DNA from 3 places in the Halomonas sp. A3H3 genome. Region 1 is predicted to be linked to each of the others. Evidence: predicted binding sites of a transcription regulator. Region 1 holds the regulator's gene; each other region holds the start of a gene.
The links. The regulator PhoB, encoded in region 1, activates phosphate uptake and scavenging genes when phosphate is short. The targets are predictions, from matches to a motif close to TGTCATANNNNTGTCANA.
Positions count from the first base shown of each region.

Region 1 (3,834 bases):
ACGCCATGGGTGGTGGCGCGCTCGGTCGCCCCGCTCTCACAGGTAAAGGGCCAACGGCTAGAGTGCTTGGGCGAGCGCTCGCTAGGTAGTTGGCTATTTCGCCAGCCGGGTTTAGTGCGTGGGCCATTGGAAGTAACGACGCATTCCCCCCAGTTTGCTAGCGTCAACGGCATACAGGAAGGCTGTGCCTGGGGAAGGCGCTCTGTTTTTTATCACGGCTGTAAGCACGGCAGTCTGTCATTATTAGTGCAAGAGTATTTTTTGACGGCGATGGCGGATGATCTTGGCCTGCCTTCGCGCTAGGCTAGCGCCTGCATCTTATTCTTCGTGAGGTAAGCATGGATCGTTCACTGTTGCGGCCGAAGGGATGGGCTCGCGTGGCAGATTTTTTACAGCTGATGCGCTTGAATCGGCCGATAGGCACATGGCTTTTGATGTGGCCGACGCTGTGGGCATTATGGGTGGCTGCGGAAGGTGTACCAGGGCGAAATGTGCTGCTGATTTTTGTGGCCGGCGTTTATGTGATGCGCGCTGCGGGCTGCGTGGTCAATGACTATGCGGATCGCCACTTCGATGGGCATGTGAAACGCACAAAACAACGTCCGCTAGCGACGGGCCGTATCAGCGAAACCGAAGCTCAACTGCTGTTTATCGCCCTGGTGGCCGCTGCGTTTATTCTGGTATTACTGACCAACTGGTTTACGGTGCTGCTCTCGCTGGGCGGGGTGCTGCTGGCGATTATTTATCCGTTTATGAAGCGCTATACCCACTTTCCTCAGGTGGTGCTGGGCGCGGCTTTTTCCTGGGCAATTCCGATGGCTTTTGGCGCCGTGCTCGGCCACGTGCCGCTGGAAGCATGGCTGCTATTCTGCGCTAATGTGTGCTGGACAGTGGCCTACGATACCCAGTACGCCATGGTCGATCGCGACGACGATTTAAAAATTGGCATTAAATCGACGGCCGTGCTGTTTGGAAATGCGGATCGTTTGATTATCGGCTTACTCCAGCTAGCCACCCTGGGGTTGCTGGCTTGGGTAGGCTGGCGGGTTGGTTTAGGTGGTTTCTTCTGGTTAGGGCTAGCGGCAATGGCAGCGACTTTTCTGCATCAGCAGCGCTTAATTCGCGACCAGGAGCGGGATGCCTGCTTCCAGGCGTTTCTCAATAATCACTGGTCGGGACTGCTGATTTTTGCCGGTATCGCGCTAAGTTGGTGGCCTGCGGCTGGCTGATCGAGGCGATTGTCATGTAATTGTCATCAAGTCATGGTGTTATCGTCACTGACATGTCATTGATCTGTTTATCTTTGAACTGTTTTTCTTTGAACTAGTTTCTTTGAACACCGTGAGGCTCTGGTATGACCGCCAAGACCGTTCTGATTGTCGATGATGAGGCGTCGATTCGCGAGATGATCGCGGTAGCGCTGGAAATGGCTGACTATCGCGTGCTCGAAGCGGATAACGCCCAGGATGCCCATGCCATGGTGGTCGACCACCAACCCGATTTACTGCTGCTGGACTGGATGATGCCCGGCACTAGCGGTATTGAGCTGGCGAGACGCCTAAAACGTGAAGAAACCACCGCTGAAATCCCGATTATTATGCTCACCGCGAAAGGCGAAGAGGATAATAAAATTCAAGGGCTTGAAGCCGGTGCCGATGATTATATCACCAAGCCTTTTTCACCCCGGGAATTGGTGGCACGGCTAAAAGCGGTGCTGCGCCGTGCGACGCCACGTGGCGTTGAAGACCCGATTGAGATTAACGGCCTGCTGCTTGATCCGGTGAGCCACCGGGTAAGTGCCCACGGCAAAGCGCTGGAAATGGGCCCCACCGAGTACCGTTTGCTGCAGTTTTTTATGACTCACCAAGAGCGCGCTTACACACGTAGCCAGCTGCTTGACCAAGTGTGGGGCGGCAATGTTTACGTTGAAGAGCGCACGGTCGATGTGCATATCCGCCGCTTGCGTAAAGCGCTGGGTGACGTGCATCAAAACCTGATCCAAACGGTTCGGGGTACCGGTTACCGTTTCTCTGCACGGGTGTAAATGTGCGTTTATGGAGTCGTGAGCTGTGGCGAATAGCGTGGCTGGCCACGCTGGGCACTTGCTTGGGCTGGCTGTTGGGCTCGGCTGGGCTGGGGCTCGCAGCAGGGCTTGCGGGATGCCTGTTTTACCACTTACGACAGTTACGCGAACTCTATTTGTGGCTCACCCTCCACCCTAACGATGAACCGCCTGCCGCTCGCGGGATGTGGGGCGAGCTATTCGATCGTTTATACCGCTATCAAAAAAGTCAGCGCATCACCCAAAGCCGTCTGCGGGCTACTTTGGCACGTATTCAAGAGTCGTCTGAAGCAATGCGTGATAGCGTGGTCATGCTTGATCGCCACGGTGATTTGGAGTGGTGGAACAGCGCCGCCACCGCCATGCTGGGGCTACAAACCGCCCATGATCGTGGTCAACACATTACCAACCTGCTGCGCGACCCGGGCTTTATCAGCTATTTTAATTCGCGTAACTACAGTGAGCCGTTAACGCTCACCTCACCGATTGATGAACGGCGAATCCTGCAGTATCAAATTACCCTCTATGGTGACGACGAACGCTTAGTGATGGCTCGCGATATCACCCGCTTGCATCGTCTTGAGCAGATGCGGCGCGACTTTGTCGCCAACGTTTCCCATGAGTTACGTACGCCGCTGACCGTTCTCTCCGGCTATTTGGAAACCTACAGTGATATCTCCGACCAGCTTCCGCCGCGCTTGGGACGTAGTATTCAGCAAATGCAGGAACAGACCCAGCGGATGCAGAATCTGGTCAACGATTTATTGCTGCTCTCGCGTTTGGAAATTGACCAGGGCGGCCAAGATCATCATCCACTGCCACTCGAGCCTTTACTGCAAAGCGTTTGTGATGATGCGCTGGCCCTATCGCATCAACGTCATACCATTACCGTCGCCCTTGAGAGCGATGCCCGACTGTTAGGCAGTGAACAGGAGATTCGCAGCGCCGTCTCTAACCTTGCCTTTAATGCGGTTCGCTACACGCCTGCTGGCAGCCAAATCACCCTGCGCTGGAAAGCTAGCGCTACTGGTGGCGGCTATATCGATGTGGAAGATAACGGTGAAGGGATTGATCCCGTTCATATTCCCCGACTAACAGAACGCTTTTACCGTGTTGATAAGGGGCGCAGCACTGCGACTGGCGGCACAGGTTTAGGCTTGGCGATCGTTAAGCACGTGCTATTGCGCCACGATGCGCAACTACAAATTGAGTCCCTTCCCGGCAAGGGTGCGTTGTTTCGCTGCGCCTTCCCCCCCTCGCGTCTTGTTTAATTTAGCAAGTCATTCCATCGCATAATATTTGTAACAATGTGCAATATTGGCATGCAAGGTTGGTAAAGCTTTACCCATGTGCCATTTTTACACAGCTCAAAGCGTTGTGTCGTGACTCAGTTGATGCCTTTTTGGCATAACTTATTTTTAAGTAAGAGTTTGATTTTGTTGTTTTTATTTATATTCTTCAGTTTTTTGGCATGCCTTCTGCAGAGTACAGATTGAAGGAAGATGACCGCAGGAATTGCTGGCTTCTCAGTAAGCCTTTCTTTCTTCATTAAGCGGTACTAAACAGCGATCGGAGGTAGGATATGACGTCCAAGGATTTTCTCAAGAAAGCTGGCATTTTAGGTGTATCTTTTGGTCTGATGGCAAGCCCATTAGCTTTTGCACAAACTGATGAAAATTCGGCGATTGACGAAAACCAAGGTATTACCGCTGACGAGCAACCGATGGATTCCCAAGGTACCGGTAGTTCAACTGGCAGTGATACAACAGACA
Region 1 covers NZ_HG423343.1:1,900,172-1,904,005, forward strand. Annotated here, with positions in the region: gene HALA3H3_RS08385 (chorismate--pyruvate lyase family protein) at 1-303, shown strand, start outside; gene ubiA (4-hydroxybenzoate octaprenyltransferase) at 339-1,229, shown strand; gene phoB (phosphate regulon transcriptional regulator PhoB) at 1,355-2,044, shown strand; gene phoR (phosphate regulon sensor histidine kinase PhoR) at 2,047-3,333, shown strand; gene HALA3H3_RS08405 (hypothetical protein) at 3,645-3,834, shown strand, end outside.

Region 2 (3,834 bases), 1.7 Mb from region 1:
AGGCCTTCCGGCAGATAAGCTTTAGTCTTACTTTAGCTAAATAAATCGAAAGGAAATAGCGCTTTTGAATACTTTCCAACCCGCTGTCAAAGGCCTTAGAGCTGATTTTGTTGCCCTAGAACCAGATACCCGAAAACACGCTTCGCTTAAACGCTGAGTGAAGTGGTGATGGTGGGTGAGCCTCAGCTTACTGCGTCGTGTGGTGAATCGAAGAATTCCGGGGTCTTATTCAAGCTTTTTTCACAAAGTGGGCGGTCACCATCATGTCGCCGACGCCGTCGACCTTGCAGTCCAGTTGGTGATTCTTGCTATCCAAGAGCCGCTTGATAACCGCTTTGGTGCCCACCTTGAGTACCAATGAGCTGCCTTTGACCTTGAGGTCTTTGATCATCGTTACCTTGTCGCCTTCCGCTAACAGGGTGCCGTGGGCATCTTTTACCGTCACGGTCTCTTCTGCCTCAGCCTCAGAAGGGTTCCATTCGTGAGCGCATTCGGGGCAGATGAACAGGCTTTGATCCTGATAGACGAATTCGGATTGGCAATGGGGGCAAGGTGGGCACGACATGAATGATGACTTCTGTGGTTTGGTTTAGGCTGCTTATGATACTGAGCCTGTATACCCTTGGCGAATGCCTTCACGCCTGCCCAAGAAAGGAGAACCAGGATGAACAAACGTGACCTGGAAGCAACCTACCGTGATTACATCACCTGCCTCAATAATCAAGACTGGACGAACCTTGACCAGTTCGTGCATGACGATGTCCACCACAACGGCAGGCGCCTAGGGCTTGATGGTTATCGCGCCATGCTGGAAGCCGATTACGAGCAGATACCGGATCTTCACTTTAACATTGAGCTTTTGGCCGTTGATTCACCCCATGTCGCGTGCAGGTTGCGATTCGATGTCACACCCAAAGGTAGCTTCCTTGGCCTTGCGGTGGATGGCAAAAACGTGACGTTTTGCGAAAACGCGTTCTACCTGTTTAGCGATGGCAAGATTAGGGAGGTCTGGTCGGTCATTGATAAAGCCGCGATTGAGGCTCAGCTTGGTTAAACGTTGTGGTTATCTCCATTAACAAACGAATAGAGCAGAATATCGGATCGGTACGCCCAGCCTTGGTGGGCCTCGTTTTGTGACGATATTGGTCTAGAGAAGCGTTATCTGAGCCGTTTGACTGGCTACCTGCGCTCCTTGGATAGTCATTAACTTATCACCTGAACGACACAGCTTTGTCACTTAGGCGGGCTACCGTTGCATTGTAAGTCACAATAAAGTGAGCTTATACATTGCAGAAGGTGATCCAATGGAGCCTATTCAATCCTCTGACTTAATGCTCCGCATCGAGAAAATGGGGGTGACATATCCTGGGAATGTCCTCGCACTCCGCCCCACCACCGTCGATTTCCACAAAGGGGAGTTTACGGTACTACTCGGCCTTTCCGGTGCGGGTAAATCGACGTTACTGCGTTCTCTCAACCACTTGGTGCGGCCCAGCACTGGCAAAGTGATCTCGGCCGAGCTAGGTGCGCTCGAAACCCGGTCTACGGTACGCCGCCATCGGTGCAAAACCGCCATGGTTTTCCAGCACCATCAGCTCATTGAACGCCATACGGCGCTCCAGAATGTGCTGACCGGTCGGCTTGCTTACCACAGCACCTGGCGCAGTTTGTTTCCGCTACCCAGGCAGGAACAGGCGCTTGCTCTGCACTGCCTGGACCGCGTAGGCATGGCCGAGAAAGCGCTTACCCGGGTCGATCAACTCTCCGGCGGGCAGCAACAGCGGGTGGGCATTGCGCGTGCCTTGGCGCAGCAGCCCGCCATGATATTGGCGGACGAGCCAGTGGCCAGCCTTGACCCGGCAACCTCTGAGCGAGTGCTAACGCTACTGCGAGATATATGCCGTGAGGATGGTATTACCGCCATTATTTCACTGCACCAGCTGGAGTATGCCCAGCGGTTTGCTGACCGCATTATCGGGTTAGCGAATGCCCAAATCGTTTTCGATGCGGCCCCCTCACAGTTACAGCAACGCCACCTGAACGAGATCTACCACGGCACGCGCGGAGCTGTGACCGACGCCGCTGAGACCACCGAACCCAACCCTCAAACCACCACTCCCTCCCCGATAAAACTGGAGATTGCCCAATGAAACCGCTATTCAGCTTTTTCTTTGCCATCTGTCTTATGTTTGGAATCGCCATGCCGGCCTTGGCGGCGGACCCTGATCCAAATCCGGATCTATTAAAAGTCGCGCTACTCCCCGATGAAAACGCTTCTGAACTGATCAAACGCAACCAGCCATTGAAAGAGTATCTTGAAAGTACCCTTGGGAAAGAAATTGAGTTAATCGTCACCACGGATTACTCCTCCATGATCGAAGCCATGCGCTTTGGTCGCATCGACCTCGCCTACTTCGGCCCGCTCTCCTATGTGATGGCAAGAAGCAAAAGTGAGATCGAACCCTTTGCCGCCATGATTGTGGATGGCAAGCCCACCTATCGCTCCATCATTATTGCCAATGTCGATTCCGGCGTTGAGTCCTATGCGGATATCGAAGGCATGAAAATGGCCTATGGCGACCGTGCCTCTACGTCAAGCCACCTGATTCCCAAAACCGTGCTGCTTGAATCGGCGGGGCTGGAAGCAGGCGAGGACTATGAAGCCCATTTCGTTGGCTCCCATGATGCCGTGGCGGTGAACGTGGCCAATGGTAATGCGGATGCAGGCGGGCTATCGGAAGTGATCTTTGAGCACGTAATGGACCGCGGCCTGATAGACCGCAACCAGGTTAGGGTGTTGGGTCACAGCGGGGAGTACCCTCAGTACCCTTGGGCGATGCGTTCCAACCTGGACCCTGAACTCAAGCAGCAGATCCAGGATGCCTTCATCAGCATCGATGATGAAGAGATTCTGGACAACCTAAAAGCCGAAGGTTTCGCCGTTATCACGGACGCCGATTACGATGTGATTCGGGAAATGGGTAGTCTGCTCAACCTCGACTTCGGCAAGATGTAAGGGGGCATGATGAATCCGTCCAAAACAGTGCCGCCACCCCTTTCATCGCTTTCTCCTGACGCCGTGTTGGACGAACACGCCCGCGGCTGGCGGAGCAAGCTCTTCCAAGCGGGCTTGGTGCTGGCAGTGGTTCTTCTGGCGAGTTGGTATGTAGATCTGCTGGATTTTCGCACCCTGGCCAACGGGGTGCCTGCCATCGCTACCCTAATGGGAGAATCCCTACCGCCCGACTTTACCAACGCCATGGATTGGATAGCGCCGCTGGTCGATACCCTTGCCATGAGCATTGCCGGCACGGCGATAGCGGTCACTGCTTCCGTACCCCTGGCGTTCCTGGCCGCTCGCAATACCTCGCCCCACCCCGTGGTATTCCACGTAACCCGCACGCTGCTGAACGCTCTTCGCTCGGTGCCCGAGCTGATTATGGGCATTATTTTCGTTGCTGCCGTGGGGTTTGGCGCCTTACCGGGCGTGCTCGCGCTCGGCCTTCATTCTATCGGCATGGTGGGTAAATTCTTTGCCGAAGCGATCGAGCATGTCGACCCAGCCCCGGTAGAGGCCGCCAATGCCGCTGGCGCGACGCGATTACAGGTTCATTGGCACGCGGTGCTCCCGCAGGTGCTTCCGCAGTTTGCTGATGTCTCTATCTACCGCTGGGAATACAATTTCCGCGCCTCTACGGTGATGGGCATGGTGGGGGCTGGCGGGATCGGCTTCGAGCTAATGGGCTCTTTACGCGTCATGCAGTACCAGGAAGTCAGCGCCATCCTGATTGTCATACTCGTTATGGTGACGATGGTGGATAGCCTTAGCGGCCA
Region 2 covers NZ_HG423343.1:3,617,295-3,621,128, reverse strand. Annotated here, with positions in the region: gene HALA3H3_RS16195 (zinc ribbon domain-containing protein YjdM) at 230-565, opposite strand; gene HALA3H3_RS16190 (ester cyclase) at 665-1,054, shown strand; gene phnC (phosphonate ABC transporter ATP-binding protein) at 1,305-2,150, shown strand; gene phnD (phosphate/phosphite/phosphonate ABC transporter substrate-binding protein) at 2,147-3,016, shown strand; gene phnE (phosphonate ABC transporter, permease protein PhnE) at 3,026-3,834, shown strand, end outside.
Region 2: a site for PhoB is predicted at 1,199-1,216, ahead of phnC (phosphonate ABC transporter ATP-binding protein). Genes of this name have one in related genera too.

Region 3 (3,834 bases), 160 kb from region 1:
GATCAGTCTGCGCCTATCGCCGAGCCGAGTGAACTGGCTGATTACGATGCCATTATTTTCGGCACGCCCACTCGCTTTGGCAATATGGCCTCCCAGATGCGCAATTTCTTAGATCAAACCGGTGGACTCTGGGCTAAGGGGGCGCTTATCGGCAAAGTTGGTGCAGCATTCACTTCCACCGCGAGTCAGCATGGAGGTCAAGAGAGCACCCTATTGTCCTTCCATACCACCTTGTTACACCACGGCATGGTCATCGTGGGGGTACCTTATTCTTGTCCCGACCTTACGACGATGGACGAGATCAGCGGAGGCACACCCTATGGCGCATCAACCTTGGCGGCGACAGATGGCTCGCGGCAGCCGTCGGCGGTAGAGCTGCGCATTGCTGAATTTCAGGGTCAGCACGTGGCATCCATTGCGCGTTCGCTCAGTTCACACAACGATTAGAGGGGGAGGTGAGACATGCATCCATTAAAGGTGGTGTTTGTGCACGATGTTGTTTGCGGTTGGTGTTACCTTCTCTCTCCCCGGCTGCACTCGCTTGCGAAGCAGTTGAACCTGGATGTGCATCACCAGTGCTTTACGCTTCAAGCAAGTAGAGAAGCCATGCTAGAAGCCTTCGGCTCTATGGGTGATGCCAAAGAAACAATTCTCGGTCATTGGGAAAAATGCGTTGCCGCAGAGGATACCCCGCGTATCAACATTGATGGTATGCGTGCCCAAACCTTCGAGTATCCTCACGGGATGCCTGGCGCGCTGGCGTGTAAGGCGGCTGAAATGCAGGCAGGTCAACAAGGGCACTGGCGTATGTTTGATCGTGTTCAGTACGCGCACCTGACGGAGAGCCGCAATATCGGTGATAGCCAGGTGCTGCGATCACTGGCTGAAGAAATCGGGCTCGACATGGTTCGTTATGATCTAGACGTGCTCTCGGAAACAACTCAGCAGGCGGTGGAAAAGGATCACCACCTCGCGTCCAAGTTGGGAGTTCAGTCGGTGCCGACATTGATTGTTGAAGACAGATGGCTGATTAATGGTGCGCAACCGATAGAAAGCCTGCGTCTCCAGTTACAGGAAGTCCGCCAGCATATTGGCTGAATTTGTCGAGAGATTGCTGACGTTTTAACGTGAGGCTAGGGTCATAATTGAGCGCCCCGGCCCCACGCTTGCTCACATTACTGGGCGTTCAGGAAGTCCTCTACATCGAGCAGTATTAGCTCATTATCATCGGCGCGGCCTTGCTGGCGGCCAATCGAGAAAGGGTAGTTGTTGTCATTGGCGACCACGATGGTGCTCTCATCGACACGATCCACGTTCTCAATGGTCACAAAAGGAAAGTTAAAGGTGTCGTTGATCGTGCCACGGGGGGCGATGCCGTCTGGATCCTGAATGTTCATCAGGTCGATATAGGCGATTTTCTCAAGCACACCCTGCTCATTTGTGCGGTTGAGATCGACGAGATAGATGCGTTTGAACTCGGCAGGGTTGTCCGCCCACTCTTCTCGCGGATCGCCTTGGCGGCTATCACGCTCAATGATTAAGCCGCGAGTTCCGCCAATGAGGTTGAAATCGCCAATAGCATGATCCGCTGACTCCAAGGGGTAGTAGCGGGTTGCGTCGCCCCATTCGCCGGTTTCAGTATGGAGCTCGAACATTCTTAATACGGGGGTGCCATCAATCGTTTCCGGGGCGTTGGCGTTGCTGTCCCAGACTGGCTTTTCCAATAAGGGGTAAAGGGTTGTTTGGTCTTCGGAGAGCGCCATGCCCTCGTAGCCACCGGAGCGAAACACTCTCACATCATCAGCGAGAGGCGCGCCAGGGTTCGGGGTGAGGGCAAAGGCATTGTCGGGGGAGCGCATCAGCGTCCCACCAGGATTGGTGGCCAGCACTTGCAGCACTTCGCCCGTATTATTGACCTGGATAATCCAGGGGCCGAACTCATCGCCAATCCAGTAGCTATCGCCCACCGGCTGTATCGATTCAATATCGAAATCAGCTCCGGTTAAAAAACGACCAGGTGTAGCTTCATTCATAATCGGGAAGGGCACCTTGCGGTTGGGATCCGATAGTTGAACGGTTTCCTCGATGATGACGCGCCCAGTGTCCCAGTCAGTCTTTATGATGTTAAACATCAGAATGACGTCGGAGGAGTTCGCCTTGGAGCCAAAGCCGTTATCGGTCAACACCAGGAAACGGTCATTGCCAAGTGAGCGAATACCTGAAAAACCCTGCAAAGGCTGGCTGGGGAAGGGTAGCGCTAAGCCGGTGGCTTGCATGTTCGTATACAACTGCTCAACGCGGCCCTCTTGGCCAGTAAAACGGCCTGAGACGTTATAGTGCTCAGCGGCACCGGAAGGAGCTGCCACAAAGGTGCTGCCGGGTAGCTGGGCATGGCCGGACAATGTGGCGGGAAAACTCTGCTGGGCGTGTGCCGCACTGGTAAACGCAAAGGCGAGTAGAGCAGTCGCTAGTAACGGCTTTGTCATCACTATTTCACCATTTCGGAGGAAAAATTAGGGCAGGTGCAGCTTTTGCTAATTTTCATCCGTAATAGTGATAGTTGAATGACAAAGTGCAGACGTTTTAATGGCAGCAGGGTTTCACGTCGAGTCTGGCCCTGAGTCGTAAAATACGTCTTGCTCAACGGGCGTAAATATTAATAAATGGTGTGGCTTTCAAATACATTATTCAAAGAGGAAATGGCAATGGGATCATCGGTCAAAAAGGTACTGGTCTTTGCAGGCAGTGCCCGAGAAGCGTCACTGAACAAGCAGCTAGCCAAGCTGGCCGCCAAGCGTATTGAGGCGCTTGGCGGGGAAGCAACCTTTATCGATTTAAAAGATTATCCCTGCCCACTGTTTGATGAAGATATTGAAGCCCGGGGCGTGCCGGAGAATGTGCTGAAGCTGCGTGAGATTCTGGCGGATCACCAAGCGGTGATGATCGCTTCGCCGGAGTACAACGGCTTTATCACGCCGCTGCTGAAAAACACACTGGACTGGCTATCACGTCCCTATCAGGATACGCCGGGGCTCAAGTTATTTGCCGGTAAGTGGGCAGCGCTGGTGGCGGCTTCCCCTGGTGGGCTAGGTGGCATCCGTGCGCTACCGCTTGGTCAGCAACTGTTAGCCAATCTGGGGTTGGTCGTGCTGCCACAGCCATTGTCGCTGGCGAAAGCGGGCAGCGCTTTCAATGATAGTGGCGCGTTACACGATGAAACCACGGGGCAGAAGCTGGATGCGCTGTGTCAGCGCCTAGTGGATTCACTGGCCGCCACGCACTAACCGCCCAGTGGCTTTCGGGGGCTTACGCCCCCTTTAGCATCCGATCCAGCTGTCGGTATCCAATCGCCTCAATTAGATGCGGCTGGGTGGGTTTGGGTTCGCCCTGAAGGTCGGCAAGGGTCAGGGCTACACGTAGTACGCGGTGATAGGCGCGGGCGGAGAGCTTGAGCTTTTCCAGCACGCCCGCGAGCCAGGCGCGCTCTTCATCGTTAAGCGCGCAGGCGGCTTCCAGGGCTTTGCCGCTTAGCTGGCTATTCAGCGCGCCACGGGCCATTTGGCGTTCTCGGGCGGCCATCACCCGCTCGCGCACGGCTTCTGACGACTCGCCTTGGGTTTGTGCGGTGAGCTGCTCTGGCGGCAGCGCGGGCACTTCCACTTGCAGATCGATACGGTCTAGCAATGGCCCGGAAAGCCGTGCTTGATAACGCTGGATTTGGCTGGCGGTACACTGACAGCGCTGGCGTGGGTCGCCCAAGTGGCCGCAGGGGCAGGGATTCATTGCGGCTACTAACTGAAATTGAGCAGGGTAGCGACGTTCATGACTGGCGCG
Region 3 covers NZ_HG423343.1:2,063,914-2,067,747, forward strand. Annotated here, with positions in the region: gene wrbA (NAD(P)H:quinone oxidoreductase) at 1-447, shown strand, start outside; gene HALA3H3_RS09200 (DsbA family oxidoreductase) at 463-1,098, shown strand; gene HALA3H3_RS09205 (esterase-like activity of phytase family protein) at 1,176-2,486, opposite strand; gene HALA3H3_RS09210 (NADPH-dependent FMN reductase) at 2,706-3,284, shown strand; partial or broken gene HALA3H3_RS09215 (ATP-binding protein) at 3,307-3,834, opposite strand, start outside.
Region 3: a site for PhoB is predicted at 2,553-2,570, ahead of HALA3H3_RS09205 (esterase-like activity of phytase family protein). Genes of this name have one in related genera too.